4 regions of the Photobacterium panuliri genome follow, and region 2 is predicted to be linked to each of the others. Evidence: predicted binding sites of a transcription regulator. Region 2 holds the regulator's gene; each other region holds the start of a gene.
What was found. The regulator PurR, encoded in region 2, represses purine synthesis genes. The targets are predictions, from matches to a motif close to TNANGNAAACGTTTNCNTNA.
Positions count from the first base shown of each region.

Region 1: metK (methionine adenosyltransferase) is a predicted target of PurR. The motif match lies at 3,279-3,298, and genes of this name have one in related genera.
Region 3: folD (bifunctional methylenetetrahydrofolate dehydrogenase/methenyltetrahydrofolate cyclohydrolase FolD) is a predicted target of PurR. The motif match lies at 1,790-1,809, and genes of this name have one in related genera.
Region 4: pyrD (quinone-dependent dihydroorotate dehydrogenase) is a predicted target of PurR. The motif match lies at 2,881-2,900, and genes of this name have one in related genera.

Region 1 is NZ_CP197192.1:3,406,445-3,411,615, forward strand. Features, by position in the region: gene epd (erythrose-4-phosphate dehydrogenase) at 1-847, opposite strand, end outside; gene tkt (transketolase) at 1,091-3,088, opposite strand; gene metK (methionine adenosyltransferase) at 3,476-4,630, shown strand; gene ACSF8X_RS15670 (SprT family zinc-dependent metalloprotease) at 4,774-5,171, shown strand, end outside.
Region 2 is NZ_CP197192.1:1,844,645-1,849,815, reverse strand. Features, by position in the region: gene ACSF8X_RS08590 (heme/hemin ABC transporter substrate-binding protein) at 1-427, shown strand, start outside; gene ACSF8X_RS08585 (FecCD family ABC transporter permease) at 461-1,498, shown strand; gene ACSF8X_RS08580 (heme ABC transporter ATP-binding protein) at 1,495-2,286, shown strand; gene purR (HTH-type transcriptional repressor PurR) at 2,612-3,616, shown strand; cyclic di-GMP riboswitch class I at 3,821-3,926, shown strand; gene ACSF8X_RS08570 (TfoX/Sxy family DNA transformation protein) at 4,052-4,642, shown strand; gene ACSF8X_RS08565 (hypothetical protein) at 5,170-5,171, shown strand, end outside.
Region 3 is NZ_CP197192.1:1,488,159-1,493,329, forward strand. Features, by position in the region: gene galU (UTP--glucose-1-phosphate uridylyltransferase GalU) at 1-703, shown strand, start outside; gene folD (bifunctional methylenetetrahydrofolate dehydrogenase/methenyltetrahydrofolate cyclohydrolase FolD) at 803-1,660, opposite strand; tRNA gene ACSF8X_RS07065 (tRNA-Arg) at 2,022-2,098, shown strand; gene ACSF8X_RS07070 (SDR family NAD(P)-dependent oxidoreductase) at 2,253-2,987, opposite strand; gene tig (trigger factor) at 3,428-4,729, shown strand; gene clpP (ATP-dependent Clp endopeptidase proteolytic subunit ClpP) at 4,837-5,171, shown strand, end outside.
Region 4 is NZ_CP197192.1:2,153,273-2,158,443, reverse strand. Features, by position in the region: gene ACSF8X_RS10020 (NAD-glutamate dehydrogenase) at 1-2,795, shown strand, start outside; gene pyrD (quinone-dependent dihydroorotate dehydrogenase) at 3,045-4,058, shown strand; gene ACSF8X_RS10010 (cell division protein ZapC) at 4,317-4,865, shown strand.

The DNA.
Region 1 (5,171 bases), 1.6 Mb from region 2:
AATCTACTATGCCACTCAATGTACTACGAGATACAGCCGCTAAGGATTGATTTACGTCATTAACTTTCACGTTTGTCTTTACAGTAACGCTCAAATCCATCGCAGTAACGTTAATTGTCGGAACGCGCACGGAAATAGCTTCAAACTTGTCAGAAAATTTCGGAAAAATACGACCAATCCCCAAGTGTAGCTTAGTATCAACTGGGATTATTGACTGGCTGGCAGCGCGAGTACGGCGCAAATCGGAATGGTAGGCGTCAATGACCTGCTGGTCATTCATCGCCGAGTGGATCGTGGTAATCGTGCCGGACTCGATACCGAAGTTCTCGTCCAGAACCTTAATAACAGGGACAATACAGTTGGTGGTGCAAGAGCCATTAGACACTATTTTGTGTTCAGGCAGCAGCGTTTGGTGGTTGACGCCGTAAATAACGGTATTGTCGATATCTTTTGCAGCAGGATGGGAAAACAGAACTTTGCCGGCACCGGCCTTGAGATGGGCCTCGCCGTCAGCGCGGGAGCCATAGACACCGGTACAATCCAAGACGATATCGACCTCAAGATCATGCCACGGCAAGAGTGATATATCACTCTGATGCAAAATACGGACACTGTCGCGCTCGCCGTCATCATGACCAATAAACAGGTGTTCCTGATCATGGCTGACAGACTTGCAGAAGCGACCATGACAGGTGTCATACTGCAGAAGGTGAGCCATTGCTTCCGGCTCAGCCAACTCGTTGACTGCCACGATCTTCATTTGATGGCGTTTGCCGCTTTCATACAGGGCGCGAAGCACACTGCGTCCGATACGGCCAAATCCATTAATTGCGACTTTTAGTGTCATATCCGTGCTACAAAATTAATAAGCCGCGTTAGTGTATACCAAGCGCCAAGCAGAATCACGATAAATGTGACCCGCATCACCCAGACCACCAACACCAAATAAAAACAAAGACTTAGCCAGCAAAACCTTAACATCCAAGCTGTTTTTGCCGCCAATTCAGCTGTGAGTCAGATCCCACTTTCCATAAAAAAAGACCTCCGCAGAGGTCTTTATTTTATGCATTGAAATAAATCAGCGTGGCAATTAGTCCAGAAGCTCTTTGGCGGTTGCCACTGCATTTTCAGTGGTGAAGCCAAACATCTTGAACAGCTCGTCGGCAGGTGCAGACTCGCCGAAGGTGCTCATGCCGATGATACGGCCGTCGAAACCAACGTACTTGTACCAGAAGTCAGCGATACCCGCTTCGATGGCAACACGCGCAGTCACGTCAGATGGCAGTACTGCTTCGCGGTAAGCTGCGTCTTGCTTGTCGAATACATCAGTTGCAGGCATAGAAACAACGCGAACCTCACGGCCTTCAGCGGTCAGCTGTGCTGCAGCTTCTACGGCTAGCTCAACTTCAGAACCTGTCGCGATAAAGATAAGCTCAGGCTTGCCTGAACAATCTTTCAGGATGTAGCCACCCTTGGCGATATCAGCCAGCTGCTGCTCGTCACGAGGCTGCTGGGCAAGGTTCTGGCGAGAGAAGATCAGTGCTGTCGGGCCGTCTTTGCGCTCGATAGCCAGTTTCCATGCCACGGCAGATTCAACCTGGTCACATGGACGCCATGTGCTCATGTTCGGAGTCAGGCGCAGAGACGCAATTTGCTCAACCGGCTGGTGAGTCGGACCGTCTTCGCCAAGACCGATTGAATCGTGCGTGTAAACCTGGATGTTCTGCACCTTCATCAGGGCAGCCATACGCATTGCGTTACGCGCGTATTCCATGAACATCAGGAAGGTCGCGCCGTACGGTACGAAACCGCCGTGCAGGGCGATACCGTTCATGATCGCCGTCATGCCGAACTCACGCACACCGTAATGGATGTAGTTGCCTGAGAAGTCATCGGCAGTCAAAGACTTCGAGCCAGACCACATGGTCAGGTTAGACGGCGCAAGGTCAGCCGAGCCGCCCATGAACTCAGGCAGCATTGCACCGAACGCTTCCAGTGCGTTCTGAGACGCTTTGCGAGATGCGATGTTTGCAGGATTGGCTTGCAGATCAGCGATGATTGCAGAGGCTTTTTCTTCCCACTGTGCTGGCAGCTCACCGTTTACGCGGCGTTTGAATTCAGCAGCCAACTCAGGGTATGCCGCTTCGTACGCTGCGAACTTGTCGTTCCAGCTTGCTTCTTTGATTGCGCCAGCTTCTTTGGCATCCCACTGCGCGTAGATGTCGGCAGGGATTTCAAAAGGACCGTGTTCCCAGCCTAGGAATTCACGTGCCGCTTTGATTTCATCAGCGCCTAGTGGAGCACCGTGACAGTCGTGAGAACCCGCTTTGTTTGGAGAGCCGAAGCCGATGATGGTCTTGGTACAGATCAGCGTAGGGCGACCTGTTTCGGCTTTCGCCGCTTCGATAGCTGCGTTGATCGCTTCTGCGTCGTGGCCGTCAACCGCAGGGATCACGTGCCAGCCGTATGCTTCGAAACGCTTAGGGGTGTCGTCAGAGAACCAGCCCTCAACGTGGCCGTCGATAGAAATGCCGTTGTCATCCCAGAACGCGATCAGCTTGCCCAGACCCAGCGTACCCGCCAGTGAACATGCTTCGTGGGAGATACCTTCCATCAGGCAGCCGTCGCCCATGAACACATAGGTGTTGTGGTCAACGATGTCGTGGCCTTCGCGGTTGAACTGGGCAGCCAGTGCCTTTTCAGCCATCGCCATACCCACGGCATTGGTGATGCCCTGGCCTAGTGGGCCAGTGGTGGTCTCAACACCCGGTGCGTAACCGTATTCTGGGTGGCCAGGCGTTTTGGAATGCAGCTGGCGGAAGTTCTTCAGATCATCGATAGACAGATCGTAGCCAGTCAGGTGAAGCAGAGAGTAAATCAGCATTGAACCGTGGCCGTTCGACAGCACGAAGCGGTCGCGGTCAGCCCACGCAGGGTTCTGCGGGTTGTGGTTCATGTGGCCGCGCCATAGGACTTCGGCGATATCAGCCATACCCATAGGGGCGCCTGGGTGGCCAGAGTTTGCTTGTTGTACACCGTCCATGCTCAGGGCACGGATTGCATTCGCAAGTTCTTTACGAGAAGACATGTCTGCTCCAGAAATTCGTAGAGTGTTATTGAGGCGGTCTGGGCTTCACATGCCCAGTACAGCCGATGTTCGGCGGGCGGGTATTGTCGCAAAGAGCCCCCTACTCTGCAAACGATTTCCAGCGAAAAATAACTGCCAGATCAATGCTATTCTGGCTTAAACGCAACCAAATAGCTGTAATAAAAGCGTTACAGGGAATCGTTTGCGCTATTTCATACCCAATACACCTACACTTCCTATTGTTGATTTTCTCATATCAACAGGTATTATAGACGTCTAGACGGAGGTAGCTCTATACATACAAACGTATATCCGTTTATGCATCCTTGCCGATTGGCTGATATAGAGCACCGTACTATCACTTTATTCAACTTTATGGGAGCGCTCATGTCGAAGCACCTGTTTACTTCTGAGTCAGTATCAGAAGGCCATCCAGATAAAATTGCAGACCAAATTTCAGATGCAGTATTGGATGCGATCTTAGAACAAGATCCTAAGGCACGTGTGGCGTGTGAGACTTACGTAAAAACCGGTATGGTGATGGTTGGTGGCGAAATCACAACATCAGCATGGGTAGACATCGAAGAGATCACCCGTGAAACCGTACGTGAAATCGGCTACGTGAACTCACAGATGGGCTTTGATGCCAACTCTTGTGCCGTACTAAGCGCAATCGGTAAGCAGTCTCCAGACATCAACCAAGGTGTTGACCGTGAAGACCCACGCGAGCTGGGTGCCGGTGACCAGGGCATCATGTTTGGCTACGCAACCAACGAAACCGACGTACTAATGCCAGCACCGATCACTTACGCACACCGTTTGGTTGAGCGTCAGGCTAAAGTACGCAAGAACGGCGCGCTGCCTTGGTTGCGTCCAGATGCAAAATCTCAGGTAACATTCCAGTACGATCAGGGCAAAATCGTAGGTATCGATGCGGTTGTTCTGTCTACCCAGCACTGCGAAAGCATCGAGCTGCCTGTGCTGCAAGAAGCGGTAATGGAAGAAATCATCAAGCCGGTACTGCCTTCTGAGTGGCTGAACAAAGACACCAAGTACTTCATCAACCCAACCGGCCGTTTCGTTATCGGTGGCCCAATGGGCGACTGCGGCCTGACTGGTCGTAAGATCATCGTTGATACCTACGGCGGCGCAGCACGTCACGGTGGTGGTGCATTCTCTGGTAAAGATCCATCGAAAGTTGACCGTTCTGCCGCTTACGCAGCGCGTTATGTAGCGAAGAACATCGTCGCTGCAGGCATGGCTGACCGTTGTGAAATCCAGCTGTCCTATGCGATCGGCGTGGCAGATCCAACATCTATCATGATCGAAACCTTCGGCACCGAGAAAGTGTCTCACGAAATCATCGTGGAAGCGGTACGCCAGCACTTCGACCTACGCCCATACGGCCTGATCGAAATGCTTGACCTGCTGAAGCCAATGTACAAGAAGACTGCGGCATACGGCCACTTCGGCCGCGAAGAGTTCCCTTGGGAAGCGACCGACAAAGCCGAACTACTGCGCGACTTCGCTAACCTGAAGTAATCGCAGTTCGACCAAACAAAAAGGAAGCCTCGGCTTCCTTTTTTGGTTTCAGGCTTAGCACAAGCCAGCAGCCAAACACGGCTTCCACCCGCGCCACCAATTCCCTATACTCGGCGACCGTATCCAACTATCAGGTACCGGCCATGACCCCTCTACAATCACAAGTGACAGAACGCGTTGCCGCCTGCATCCGGCAGGCCAACCAGCGTCTCAACAAGCGCATGCCGCTACCGTCCGTGCTGTTCAACCAGCGCGGGAAAAGTGCCGGCAGCGCCCGCCTGCAACGCTGGGAACTGCGCTTCAACCCGGTACTGCTCGCCGAAAACCCGCAGGCCTTCCTTGAGGAAGTCGTGCCGCACGAGGTCGCCCACCTCGTCACCTTCCGCCTCTATGGCAAGGTTCGTCCCCACGGCCGGGAATGGCAACAGATCATGAGCGCAATCTACGGCCTCGAGCCCAGGGCCACCCACAGCTTCGATGTCAGCTCAGTGCAGGGGGAGACCTTCCTCTATCGCTGCCAGTGCAGCGACTACCCCCTCAC
Region 2 (5,171 bases):
AGTCTCAAAAACAGTCGCAGCCATAGAGAAAAACCTATCAGGCCAGCATCAACCGAAAAAGGTACTGTTCTTGATGCTCCATGATGGCCGCCCCGCTAACGTAGCCGGCCGAAACACCACAGCAGACACCGTTATTACATTGGCTGGTGCAATAAACCCGGCAGCTGATTCGGTCAGTGCCTACAAACCTATCTCGATGGAAGCGATTGTTGAAATGCAGCCAGACATTATTTTGCTTAGTTCGCGCACCATGCACAGCCTCGGTTCAGTGGATGAGTTGATTAAAAAAATGCCTCTACTTGCGGCTACCCCTGCGGGCCAAAACAAGGCGCTGGCAACCATTGATGGTACCGCTTTAATTGGCGGTCTTGGTCTCAAGAGCCTTAGCGAAGCTGAACGTCTTAACCGCGTTTTTTACCCTAACTAATTATCACCTTGGCATAGGCCAGCAGTACTTACTATGCATTTAAAACGACTATCGGCCGGCATTCTCTTTCCTTCCGGCCTTTGTTTACTCGCGCTTGCCATCATCACCTCAATGGTGGTCGGCCCGATGGCGATATCCTTTTCCGATAGCGTCAAGGCTCTCGCCCCGTGGGATACCAACCTGCCCGCGCACATTGACATTGTTATTCATCAAATCCGCTTGCCAAGAACCCTCTTGGGAATGGCTATTGGCGCGATTTTGGCGTTATGCGGCGCCGTGATGCAGGGGCTTTTTCGTAACCCGCTGGCTGACCCTGGCATAATCGGGGTTTCGGGGGGAGCCAGCCTTGGTGCCGCAATTGCCATCGTCGTTTTTGCTCCCCTTGTCGCCTCATACCCTCTGCTGCTTACACTGGGAACGGTTCCTGTTTTCGCCTTCATAGGCGGCGCGGTAAGCACCTATCTCGTCTATCAATTAGGCACAGATAAAAATGGAACATCCGTTACTGTCATGCTACTTGCAGGTGTGGCCATCGGTGCGCTTTCAGGTGCCGCACTGGGGTTGATGAACTACTTTGCCGATGATCAGGCTCTGCGCGATCTCTCTTTATGGAGTATGGGCTCGCTGGCCGGCGCAACATGGCCGGGGATCGGTCTGGCTTTTGCCACTCTTACCACACTTCTGACGTTATTTTACCGCGATGCGAATGGCATCAACGCCCTATTACTAGGTGAAGCAGAAGCCAAACACCTCGGCATTAATGTGCAACAGCTAAAACGTCGCTTGATTCTTCTGTGTGCGGCAGGTGTCGGTATTGCCGTCTCTCTGACAGGGGTTATTGGCTTTGTCGGCCTTATCGTCCCCCATATTGGGCGAATACTGGCTGGCCCCAACCATAAAACGCTGCTCCCACTATCAGCGCTCATCGGGGCATTAATCCTGCTGGTTGCCGATATGCTTGCACGTATAGCTGCCGCTCCCGCAGAGCTACCCGTCGGCATCATCACCGCTATTCTGGGGGCTCCGTTCTTTATTATCTTGCTAACTCAACAAAAAGGGAGAATGTCATGACGACCCCATCGCCCCATCTCCCAATTGCGATAGATGCCCGTAACTTAAACCTATCACTTGGCGGGAAAACGCTGCTGGAGAACTTTTCCATTCAGCTACGAAGCGGTGAGCTAACCGCCCTGCTCGGGCCTAACGGTGCGGGGAAAAGCTCCTTGCTAAAAGTGCTTTGCGGGGAAATAGAGGCAGGCGGCAAAACGTACTACTTCGATCATCTACGTGAGCAATGGTCACCCAAAACACTGGCTAGGCATCTTGGCGTATTGCCACAACACAGCGGCCTGACTTTTGCCTTTTCCGCACAGGAGGTCGTACAGCTCGGCGGTATGCCACTTGATCTACCCAATACAAAATGCCAGGCCGTTGCAGAAGCATCCATGACACGGGTCGATGTCAACCACCTTGCCCACCGACTTTACCCTAGCCTTTCAGGCGGGGAAAAACAGCGCGTGCATTTTGCTCGGGTATTGACCCAGCTCAGCGAAGCTGGCCATCAATGTATACTGATGCTTGACGAACCGACATCGGCGCTTGATCTTGCCCACCAGCACAATACTTTGCAGGTAGCCAAAGACATGGCCAAATCTGGCGCTGCCGTTGTTGTGGTCATTCATGACCTAAATTTGGCCTCACAGTATGCCGATCGATTGGTGATTATGAACCACGGTCGTATCCAAGCAGATGGAAACGCTGACCAAGTCCTAACCAGTAGCAATATTGAACGTGTCTATGGTTGGCGGGTATCGGTCATGCCCCATCCTGTTTATGGCTATCCCATTGTAATATCATAAGCCTCACGGATAGAAATGATGACCGCCATCAAGATTTTTTCATTTCTTCGATAAGAATTATTGCACTCTTATCCACACTCGGTAAAATGTGAACGCAAGCGATTACACGGTGCAAACTAACAGTGCGTTGCTTGTTACGCTATTCTATACGTCGATCAGAACGACGAGCTATGCCGCCCTTTGTGATGCGGCTTTAGCTGTTTCTACTCGCTGTACTCAATAGAATAGTGAACTGTAATTACAGCAGATGTGGATAAGTTCACTACTCTTTTGGGTAAAGCTTTCAGTTAGGTCCTCTGACCTCTATCTTATTAGAAGAATAACTATGGCAACGATTAAAGATGTTGCGCGTTTGGCTGGTGTTTCAACGACCACCGTCTCTCACGTAATCAACAAAACTCGCTTCGTCGCAGAAGCAACACAGAAAAAAGTCTTGGAAGCCGTTGACGAGCTTAACTATGCACCGAGTGCCGTTGCGCGAAGCTTGAAGTGCAACACAACTCGCACTATCGGTATGCTGGTAACCAAGTCAACCAACCCATTCTTCGCTGAAGTTGTCCACGGCGTTGAAGAGTACTGCTATGGTCAGGGTTACACACTTATCCTTTGTAATACCGAAGGAAACCTCGACAAGCAGCGCGACTATCTGCGAATGCTGGCTGAAAAACGCGTAGATGGCCTGTTGGTCATGTGTTCTGATCTGGACGAAAAACTGCTTGCACTGTTAGAGCGCCAAAAAGATCTACCAATGGTTATCATGGACTGGGGTCCAGAGAGCCCACATACAGATAAGATCCAAGACAATGCAGAACTTGGTGGCTATGTAGCGACTAAATACTTCATTGAGCATGGTCACAAGAAAATTGGTTGCCTGACAGGCCACAGCGAAAAGGCTGCTTGCCGCGATCGCCTTAAAGGTTTCCGCAAGGCAATGAACGAAGCGAATTTGCCTGTCAACGAAGATTGGATTCTGGAAGGTGACTTCGAGTGTGAATCTGCCGTTGTCGCAGCAAATGCCTTAATCGCAATGGAAGAACGTCCAACTGCTATCTTCTGTTTCAACGACATCATGGCGATGGGTCTGATCAGTACCTTCCAACAAGCAGGAATCCGTATACCGGATGATATCTCTATCATTGGTTACGACAATATCGATCTAGCACCTTACTTTTCACCACCATTGACCACAATCCACCAGCCAAAGCGTCGATTGGGCAAAAGTGCTGTTGAGATTTTGATGCATCGCGTAAAAGACAAAGAACATGCACACCAAGTGTTCGAGATGACTCCTGAACTGGTTGAGCGAAAATCAGTGAAGAAACTCAACTAATTACACGTCACACAATCTGATGACAATACAAGAAGCTGGCCTACCATAGGCCGGCTTTTTTTACAATTTTGACCGATACTTATCGAACGAAAATCAAAAATGCGTTGCCTTTATCAGCCATCTGAATGAAAATATGTGACAAGGATCACAAAACCAAAATTGGGAGCAAGTTCAAATTTATCAACTAATGATATTCTTACCAGGTCACGAACAAGGCAAACCTATCGAAAGGTAGGGACGCAAAGCTTCCGGCCTAAGAGCTGAATATATCCCTATTTTTTATTCAACTTAAGGTAGCGGGGTTGCCGATGGATATAGCAATCATCATTTCAGAAAATATTCGCTATTGTCTGACATAACCAGTTGTGTATCTTTGCTATTCTTTCTCCACGCTCTGTTGTTTGGTGACTTCTAACTTATTTACAGAGAAGACACATGGACAAACCAGTACTTAAAGACTCATTACGACTATTCCAATGTTTTGGTAATATCAAATCACGTTCTATGTTTGGTGGTTATGGTATTTTTTCCGGCGAAACGATGTTCGCGCTAGTCGTAAATAATAAACTTCACCTGCGTGCTAATGCTTCTAATGAAACTGGATTCAAAGACGCAGGCTTAGAACCATATATTTATAAAAAGCGTGGCTTTCCTGTTGTTACCAAGCACTATGCCATTCCTGAAGAATGGTGGCAGCAACCAGAAAAAATTCTAGAGCATGCAAAACAATCACTTGAGGCAGCTCAAGTTGATAAAGTCACCAAGACAACCACAGGCCCAGAGCGCATCAAAGATCTACCAAACCTGCGCCTAGCCAACGAGCGTATGCTGAAGAAAGCAGGCATCGCTACCATTGAAGAGCTAAAAAATGCTGGCTCAATCAATGCGTTTAAAGCCCTACAAGCCACACACAGCGGCAGCCTAGCCATCGATATGCTATGGCAACTAGAAGGCGCAATCAGCGGCAGACACTGGACAGTTATTCCACCAGAACGCCGTCAACAACTTTTGAATGACCTAAACTAATTTAGGTATTAATAAACAGAATTTAGAAAGAGACCTTCGGGTCTCTTTTTTTATTTATTCCTATTAATAAAACCATTAAACCCGTTAATAATAATTAAGATTTATTTATATTCCATTAATTATAAATTCCCTTGATGAATTAACCCTGCCATTTATTTATAATCCAGTAATAATTAGGCTGATCGCTGACTTATATATTAAATATATGCACTCATGCGCAATAAGGCGCCGTAATAAAAGTCCCAACACAGGTTCACTAAACTCAGTGGCATAAAAATATAAACAACAGCGTGAGAACGAGGACATTAGACAAAGTCTCAAGAGAAGCAGAACACACCAACCGCCACACCTCGCCTTTTTGCCAGCATGACAAGCAAATCAGAACAAGATCAACATTGATATGACAAATTTTTGTCAGACTCCGTCAAATATTGAATCTCCTCACAAAGCTACTCGCTGATCTTGCTCCATACTTTCTTTCGTTCAGGCCAAGGTTAGAATGAACACAACTGAATCGTGGAGGTAGTAT
Region 3 (5,171 bases), 360 kb from region 2:
TGAAAACCATTTCGATACCTCTTTTGAACTCGAAGCCACGCTAGAGAAACGTGTTAAGCGTCAGCTACTCGATGAGGTGCAGAATATTTGCCCGCCTGACGTTACGATTATGCATGTGCGCCAAGGTCAGGCCAAAGGTCTAGGCCATGCTGTGCTGTGTGCCCACCCACTGGTTGGCGATGAGCCGTTTGCCGTCGTGTTGCCAGACGTCATTCTTGATGATGTGGCCAGTGACTTGCGTCGTGAGAATATGGCTGCGATGGTAAAGGCTTTCAATGAGAATGGTGTGAGCCAGGTGATGGTTGAGCCAGTGCCGATGTCCGAGGTATCTAGCTATGGTGTCGCGGATGTTAATGGTGCGGATCTGTTACCTGGTGGTTCGGTATCGATGACCAAGGTTGTTGAGAAACCGGCTCAGGACGATGCGCCGTCGAACTTGGCCATTGTCGGTCGTTATATTTTGTCTGCGGATATTTGGCCGTTGTTGTCGCGTACGCCAATTGGTGCCGGTGATGAGATCCAACTGACAGATGCGATTGATATGCTGATGGAAAAACAGCAGGTTAATGCATTTCATATGTCAGGCAAAAGCCATGACTGTGGTTCGAAGATCGGCTATATGAAAGCGTTTGTCGAATACGGCATGCGTCATAATGAATTTGGCGAAGCGTTTACCGATTACCTGAAATCGCTGGCAAAGTAAAAAGTCAGTAAGCCTTACTTTTTTAATCACCAGCTGAATAAATGAAGTCCCTGTGTTTTATGACACAGGGACTTTTTGTTATTTACTGTGACTGCGGATTTACTTGCTATGGAATAGTTCGCAGGCGTGGAGGGTGTTTTCGATCAGGGTGGCCACGGTCATTGGCCCAACGCCGCCAGGAACCGGAGTAATATGGCGGGCTTTTTGCTGTGCTAGATCGTACTCAACATCCCCGATTAATTTGCCGCTGTCGAGCCGGTTGATACCGACATCGATAACGGTGGCACCTTCTTTGATCCAGTCGCCAGGAATGAAATTGGGCTTGCCCACGGCGACGACCAGAATATCGGCTTGGCGGACATGATTCTCTAGATCATGAGTAAAGCGGTGGCAGGTTGTTGTGGTCGCCCCTGCCAGCAGCATTTCCAGTGTCATAGGGCGGCCGACGATATTGGATGCGCCGACAATCACGGCATGCTTGCCCCTAACCTCGATATTGTAACGCTCAAGCAAGGTCATAATGCCTTTCGGGGTGCAGGAGCGTAACTTGGGAATACGCTGGCACAGACGACCGACATTGAAAGGATGGAAACCATCCACATCCTTTTCTGGATCGATATGCTCGAGCACTTTTGTGCTGTCGATGCCAGCCGGTAGTGGGAGCTGAACTAAAATACCGTCAACGTTTTGGTCATTGTTGAGAGTATCTATGAGATCTAGCAGTTCGGCTTCGGTGGCCGTGGCTGGCAGGTCGTACGAGCGGGACACAAAGCCAACTTCGTCACAGGCCTTGCGCTTGCTGGCAACATAGATTTGGGAGGCAGGATCTTGGCCGACCAGAATGACCGCTAGTCCAGGAGCGCGTAGCCCCGCCTCGATTCGGGCTTTTACGCGAGCTGCGACTTCTTGGCGGACAGTTTGAGATATGAGTTTACCATCGATAATTTGAGCGGCCATGGTGTTCCTTTCGTCAGAGGTTGCTGAGCGATATCAGTTGTCAGGTTTGACTATGCACATGCAGAGAGGATGATTAGCCTGTGCTGTCACGGCGCTGCATATTGTCGCAGAGTTTTTTGACTAAATCCACATCGCAAACGTTTGCTATTTGTATTTTGGTTAAAGTTGATAAAACTATTGGGTGCATTGTTAATCTTGTTGGTTGGTGATGAAGGTGTCAATTTGCGATATTTCCCCCCGGATTGCTTTATGTTTGAACGTTTGATTGCAAATGCTCGGAAAATAGGGGAAAAGGCGTTGACGTTCACTGACGGCTACGTATAATTCCCCTCGTACCACCGCACAATGGTGGCACCATGACGCGCCCTTAGCTCAGTTGGATAGAGCACGTACCTTCTAAGTATGTGGTCGCAGGTTCGAATCCTGCAGGGCGCGCCAGCGTATTCTAGCCCGCAGCAAGTATCTTGCTGCGGGCTTTTTCATGTCTGAAATTCCCTTTCTGCCTTTCTGCCTTTCTGCCTTTCTGCTGACTATTGTCTGAGTGCGTGGCGTTGACGTTTGGAGATGGTCGTTGTTCGCGGCCTGCGTTGCGCTACCAGCTTATTTGTGTGCCATCCCAATGGAAAAACTGCCCGCTGCCGGTATTGGGTATAGTGGCGATAAGGGTAAGCAACCGCTCTGCGGTTAGCGATGGGCTGAAGAGTTTCCCGTCGGCGATATTTGCCCAAAACGGGGCTGAGAGGTCTGTTGCGGTTGTTCCCGGGTGAATAGCGGCCACGATAGCGTTGGGATATTGGCGCCGCCATTCATGGCTGAGTGTTTTGACAAACATATTGAGGGCCGCTTTGCTCATACGGTAGCTGTACCAGCCACCGGTTCGGTTATCACTAATAGAGCCAACCAATGCTGACAGGCAGATGAAGCGGAAAGGGTCAGCTCGTTGGTAGCCTGTGGCTAGGTACTGAGCGAGGGCGATACTTAGGTAGGTGTTAGCCTCTAGATTGCGCTGGAAAGAATCAGGAGTGATATCGTCGAGTTTTTTTTCTGGCATTGATTGACCATGGTGAAGTATGCCCGCGGCATTGATAGTCCAGTCCGGCTTCCCGAAACGACGAAACAGGCCGTTGAGTTTACTTTGTGTTTCAGCAGTGTCCGTCAGCAGATCCCCCTCAATAATGGCCAGTTGCCGTGGGGCGCTTTGGCGCAGTTCGAGCAATTTGGGGGAGGCTTGCCGGGTTAGGGCGGTAACCTGATTCCCGTGCGCTATACTCCTGCCGACCAGCGCCAGCCCAATGCCGCCGGAGGCGCCGACGATAAAGTGTTTCATTATTATCCCCCTTTTGATTATCTCTTTTCTTACTGACTGGCGGTGGCCTTGGATCAGTCGCGAAGGGTGAGCTAATTGGCTGATGTAAAAAACAGCAATGGGAAGGCAATTGAATCGGATAAATCAACGCATGGTCAAAAAAACGTAATGGGATGCGATTTTTTTAAACTTTTCCCTTGTAAATGGAATTTTTGCCCCTATCTTGTGTGAAAGGTTGAATTGCGGAGGCTCTTGTCTCGACGAATCGGGATGCGACCGTTATAATACCGCGTTTTTAATTTGCCTCGCTTTTGCATACGCTGCAATGAGGGGAATTATCAGAATTAAGGCGTTATGGTACTGGCGTGGTTGCCGGCCATAACACGAAAGGATGCCACCGTCAGCCAAGCTGATCGGCAACATCACTCAGAGAACACTGAGTAAGTTTTGAGGTTAAAATAATGCAAGTTACCGTTGAAACCACTGAAGGTCTAGAACGCCATCTAACTATCACAGTTCCAGCAGCTAACATCGAAAACGCTGTGAATGCTGAGCTGAAGAAAATTGCTAAGAATCGTCGTTTCGATGGTTTCCGTCCTGGTAAAGCACCGATGAAAATGGTTGCTCGTATGTTTGGTGCTTCAGTTCGTCAGGACATCCTGGGCGAAGTAATGCAGCGTCACTTCATCGAAGCTATCGTGAAAGAGAAGATCAACCCAGCGGGTGCACCTACTTTCACTCCAGTTGAAATCGAAGAAGGCAAAGACCTAGTATTCAAAGCGTCTTTCGAAGTATTCCCAGAGATCGTACTAGCTGGCCTAGACAAGATCGCTGTTGAGAAACCAGCTGTAGAAGTTAAAGCTGAAGACGTTGACGCGATGCTAGAAACTCTGCGCAAGCAGCAGGCAACTTGGAAAGAAGTTGAAGAAGCAGCAGCAGAAAGCAGCCGTGTAACTATCGACTTCACTGGTTCTATCGACGGCGAAGAGTTCGAAGGCGGCAAAGCTGAAGGCTTCGCACTAGCTATGGGCCAGGGCCGTATGATCCCAGGTTTCGAAGACGGTATCGTAGGTAAGAAAGCTGGCGAAGAGTTCACTGTAGAAGTAACTTTCCCAGAAGAATACCATGCTGAAAACCTAAAAGGTAAAGCAGCATCTTTCGCTATCAAACTACACAAAGTTGAAGCGCAAGAGCTACCTGAACTGACTGAAGAGTTCGTTGCTAAGTTCGGCGTTGAAGACGGTTCTGTTGACGCGCTTAAAGCTGAAGTTCGCAAGAACATGGAACGTGAACTGAAGCAAGCAACTAAAGCTCGCATCAAAGATCAGGTTCTTAACGGCCTAGTTGAGCAGAACGATATCGCTGTTCCTGCTGCACTTATCGATCAGGAAATCAACGTTCTTCGCCAGCAAGCTGCACAGCGTTTCGGTGGCAACATGCAGAACACTCCTGAGCTACCTCGCGAACTGTTCGAAGAGCAGGCTAAGCGTCGCGTAGTTGTTGGTCTTCTTCTTGGTGAAGTAATCAAGTCTGAAGAGCTGAAAGTTGACGAAGAGCGCGTTAAAGCAATCATCGCTGACATGGCTTCTGCATACGAAGATCCAACAGAAGTTGTTGCTTACTACGAGCAGAACGAGCAGATGATGAACAACATGCGTAACATTGCTCTGGAAGAGCAGGCAATTGATGCGCTACTGGCAAAAGCTCAGGTTTCTGAGAAAGAAGTTAGCTTCAACGAGCTAATGAACCAGCCAGCTGCTTAATTAGCTGAAATTGCTGTAGAGATTTGACTTTACGTTAAATCTTCTGCTAACAATGGTCCGTGTGAGAGCAATTTCATTCGGGCCATTTATTTTAGGGAAATAACGTTATGAGCTACCAAGAAAAAAACGCTATGTCGCCGATTTTGGATGCGCTGGTTCCTATGGTGGTCGAGCAGACTTCTCGTGGTGAACGTTCCTACGACATCTATTCCCGACTGCTAAAAGAGCGTGTGATCTTCTTGACCGGTCAGGTTGAAGATCATATGGCCAACCTGGTCGTTGCACAGCTTTTGTTCCTTGAATCTGAAAATCCAGACAAGGATATTTTCCTGTACATCAACTCTCCAGGTGGCTCGGTAACGGCGGGTATGTCAATTTACGACACCATGCAGTTTATCAAGCCGAACGTAAGCACTGTTTGTATGGGCCAAGCCTGTTCAAT
Region 4 (5,171 bases), 310 kb from region 2:
GCCAGCACTATATTGAAGAAACGCTTTCGGGTCATCATGACTTGGCCCGAGATCTCGTCCGTTTGTTTGCGTTGCGGTTCAGGCCAAAGGGTAAATATAGTGACAAGGCGGCTAATGATCATATCGCCAAGATCAATGGCAAGCTGGATCATGTAGAGAGTCTGGATGATGACAGGATCATTCGCCGTTATATGGATATGATCTTGGCCACTCAGCGTACCAATTATTATCAGGTCGACGAGCAGGGACACTGTAAGCCTTGGCTGTCATTGAAGCTCCGTCCTTCGGACATCCCGGAGATCCCAGCACCTGTACCGTTCTTTGAGATTTTTGTTTATGCGCCGGATATCGAGGGGGTTCACCTTCGTGGCGGTAAGGTAGCCCGGGGCGGATTGCGCTGGTCGGATCGGCAGGAGGACTTCCGTACTGAGATCCTTGGTTTGGTTAAGGCCCAGCAGGTTAAGAACACCGTGATTGTCCCCGTTGGCGCCAAAGGCGGGTTTGTCTGCAAGAAGCAGCCACAGTTGATCACCCGGGAGGAGATTTGGGCGGAAGGGCAGCGTTGTTACAAACGCTTTATCCGAGCTCTGTTGGATGTGACGGACAATATTATTGATGGCGAGCTTGTGCCACCAGCCAATGTAGTGCGCCACGATGAGGATGATCCATATTTGGTTGTGGCCGCCGACAAGGGTACGGCAACATTCTCGGATCTGGCTAACTCTGTCTCTGAGGATTATCGGTTCTGGCTGGGGGATGCATTCGCATCAGGCGGCTCTAATGGCTACGACCACAAAAAGATGGGGATCACTGCCAAAGGTGGCTGGGAATCTGTAAAGCGGCATTTCCGCGAACTGGGTATTGATTGCCAGAATACGGATTTTACCTGTGCGGGTATTGGTGACATGGCCGGTGATGTGTTTGGTAACGGAATGCTTCTGTCTAAGCATATACAGTTGGTGGCGGCGTTTAACCACATGCATATCTTCCTCGATCCCAATCCTGATGCCGCATCGAGTTGGCAAGAGCGGGAACGCTTGTTTAACCAGCCTCGTTCAAGCTGGGAAGATTATGATTCGGCATTAATCTCGGAAGGTGGTGGCGTGTTCTCTCGTCGTAGCAAATCGATAAAGCTATCGCCACAGGTTCAGAAGTTATTGGGGACACGTAAACAGGTTATGCCGCCCAATGAGCTGATCCGGCTGATATTACAAATGGATGTTGATTTATTGTGGAACGGCGGGATTGGCACCTATGTCAAGGCATCGGCAGAAAGCCATAGCGAGGTTGGTGATCGGGCTAATGATGCTTTGCGGATCAATGGCAGCGAACTTAGGGCAAAAATTGTTGGTGAAGGGGGGAATCTGGGTCTGACCCAGCTAGGTCGGGTTGAATATGCCAAGCATGGCGGCCGGGTTAATACCGATTTTATTGATAACGTGGGGGGCGTTGATTGCTCGGATAACGAGGTTAATATCAAAATTTTGCTAAACAGCCTTGTTGTCGCTGGGGATCTTACCTACAAGCAGCGTAATGAGTTGCTGGAGCGCATGGAAGATGAGGTCGGTGAGATTGTCTTAGATGATGCCTACTTCCAGAGCGAATCCATATCGGTGACTCAGCAGCAGCAGGTCTTGCTGCTCAAAGAGCAGATCCGCTTTATCCACCATCTGGAAAAAGAAGGTAAGTTGGATCGGGTATTAGAATACTTGCCTGATGACGATACCCTCGCGGAGCGAGAAAAATCGGGAATGGGCCTGACCAGACCAGAGCTAGCTGTGCTGGTGGCCTATGGAAAAATGGTTTTGAAGGAGCAACTGGTTACCGACGAGGTAGCAAGTGATCCGTATCATGCCCGTTTGTTACCGGCCTATTTCCCTAAAGAGCTCAGGCAGAAGTATCAGCTGCAAATGGAGCAGCATCCACTGCGTAGGGAGTTAATTGCAACCTCGCTGGCCAATCAAATGTCTAATGAAATGGGCTGCAACTTCGTAACGCGGCTTCAGGAAGAGACAGGGGCAACAGTGGCAGAGATATCTTCTGCTTATTCTGTCGGGCGTGCGTTGTTTAACTTTGAGTTGTATTTTGAACAAGTAAGAGCGCTAGACAACATTATCCCGGCAAACGTGCAATACGAGGTGTTGTATCGCTGCCGTAGAATGTTGCGCCGGGCGACTCGATGGATATTGCGTAATCGTGACCGTTCGTTGGGAATCGAGCAGCAGATCGCTTTCTATCAACCGGTCATCAATCGGTTAAGGGAGAATTTAGAGCGTTACCTTGTCACTGAAGAGGTGCAAGAGCATAACGAGCAGGCACAGTTGATGCTTGATCAGGGCATCCCCGACCAATTGGCGCATAACATTGCGCGTCTGAGCAGTTTGTACTCGGCAATGGACATAGCACAGATTGCCAGTCAGCTAGATAAGGACATCGACTTTATTGCGCATGTTTATTTTGTGATTGGGGCTGACTTGTCATTGCATTGGTTCTTGAAGCAGGTTCATAACCAGCCGGTTGAGAACCACTGGCAAGCGTTGGCCAGAGCTTCGTTCCGGGAGGATCTTGATTGGCAGCAGCGGCAGCTAACATTGGCGGTGATCACGAGTGGTGTGAATGGGGATAATGTTGAAGCTTTGATTGAAAACTGGCTGGAAGTCCATCGTCCGGCTATACAGCGTTGGAATACCGTATTGGCAGAATTCAAAGTAGGAACGACGCATGAGTTTGCTAAGTTCTCGGTGGCGTTGCGTGAGCTGATGTTGCTTAATTTGAATTGCCGACCCGCAGGCTAAACTTAACCCCGTAGTCTGGATGTAGCCGATTATAGGAGAAGGCCACATGGCAATGTCATGTGGCCTTTTGTTCAAATGGGGGAGTTAGGTTAAACGTTTGCTTTTTTAATGTGAAACAAGACAGTAATTTTGATATTTGATAACTATATAACGAAAATTCGCGTTGAATGCAGAAAATAAACGTTGAACTAAGAGGGTAAAGTAGGAATAATGTCCTCCCGTTTATACGGGGCTTTTATAGGAGGTACAATGATTTACCGCCTCGCACGATCTGCAATTTTTAAGCTGGACGCTGAAAAAGCACATGATCTTGCTATTCAGAATTTTTCTCGCTTCACCGGCACTCCTCTCGATCTCTTCTATCGTCAACACGTTCCTGATCGCCCAGTTGAAGTAATGGGCATTACCTTCAAAAATCCAGTTGGTTTGGCTGCAGGCCTTGATAAAAACGGCGAATGTATTGAAGCATTTGGTGCTATGGGCTTTGGTTTTGTGGAAGTGGGGACGGTAACGCCTCGTCCACAGGCGGGTAATGATAAGCCTCGTTTGTTCCGCGTTATTCCTGCGGAAGGGATTATTAACCGTTTCGGCTTTAATAACCTAGGTGTTGATAATCTGATTGAAAATGTCAAGAAAGCCAAATATGACGGCGTTATTGGGATTAATATCGGTAAAAACAAAGATACACCATTGGAAAAAGGCGCGGAAGATTACCTGATCTGCATGGAGAAGGTGTATGAGCACGCGGGGTATATTGCGGTAAACATCTCGTCACCGAATACGCCTGGGTTGCGTACACTGCAATATGGCGAGATGCTGGATGAGTTACTGGCCCAGCTAAAAGAAAAGCAAAGCGAACTAGCGGAAAAGCATGGTAAATATGTCCCGTTGGCGCTTAAGATCGCGCCAGATCTTGAGGATCATGAAATTCGTCAGATTGCAGAGTCATTGATCAAGAATAAGATTGATGGGGTGATTGCAACCAATACGACACTGGATCGTACTTTGGTTCAGGGAATGCCGCATTGTGATGAGATGGGGGGCTTGAGTGGCCGTCCGCTACAAAATCGCAGTACAGAGGTCATTCGCTTGCTTGCTGAAGCTCTGGATGGTGCGTTGCCAATTATCGGGGTAGGTGGCATTGATTCGGCCATTGCCGCTCGTGAGAAGATCCAGGCAGGGGCTAGCCTCGTTCAGGTTTACTCCGGTTTTATCTACCACGGGCCTAAATTGGTGAAAGATATTGTGATGGGCTTAGAGTAAATACTCAGATTCACGTGACCTTGTCACTTAAATTGGTAGAATAAAGATGTGCTTGTGATTTAATCACAAGCACTTTTTTTTATTAAATGCTTATGACAAAAGAGATTTTTAGTGTAAATTGTCAAACTTTCATAAAGTTGCATTCGTTTTCACGAATATTTTTCCTCTTTTTATTTGAGTTGAGCAAAGTAAAATTCTCCTAGAGTTGTTTCAAGTGTTGGACAATTTGATGTTACGGAGAAGGTTTGGAGCGATAACATGTTGAAACCTAACAATTCATGGATGTGGTATTACGACCAGAAAGTTGACGCTTTGATGCTAGATCTTGGCGATGAAATGGTTTTCCGTGTTTCAATTCCGACCAAGCATCTTATCCCGTGTGCGTTCGCGAAAAGCGTATTCACGGTTGATGATGCAACTACTTATCAAACCTACCTTGAAGGCATCAACCAGTTAGATCTTTCTCCTCCGAGAAAGGCCGAATTGGCCCTGACTGCTGTTGCCGCAAGCCGTTTCCATAAACCAATGATGCCTAAGAGCTGGTTCTTTGAGTCGAGCAACGCAAATTGTGTCCCTCAAACCGGGGATGTTGTGACCCTAACAACCAAAGATGGGAAGGGTAATTTCTTGATTATTGAGAATAGCGGTTGTGCTAGTTTGTGTATGCTGGCCTCGGTTGAGGGCTTGACCCTTACAACAAGCAAGGAAATGGCGTTTTGTGAGCTGATTAAGGTGATGAATGACCGTATGTCTGAATACGAAGTTTATATCGAACAGCCTGTGGTTAGCTTTGCGCTGGTGGGGTAGTGATTTCCCCGTTGGAGTAAAGAGTCGCTATCCATTTCCATCTTATACATTGAGAAGCTAGGCTTCTTTTTTTTGTTTTCTTAATCTTTCCTCTCGGCCATCTTCTTTCTCTTCCTATCTCATATCTTCTTTGTCGTTAGTCAATTGTATCTATGCGGCCTGTTTCCATCATGATAGTCATGCCGTTAATGACGCCATACAGTTATGCAGACACGTCCGTATTTCGCTATCTTGACTGATACCTTATATACCATTCTCTCTGCTTGCCGGATATATTCGTGACGCTGTCACAACAAGACCATGCTA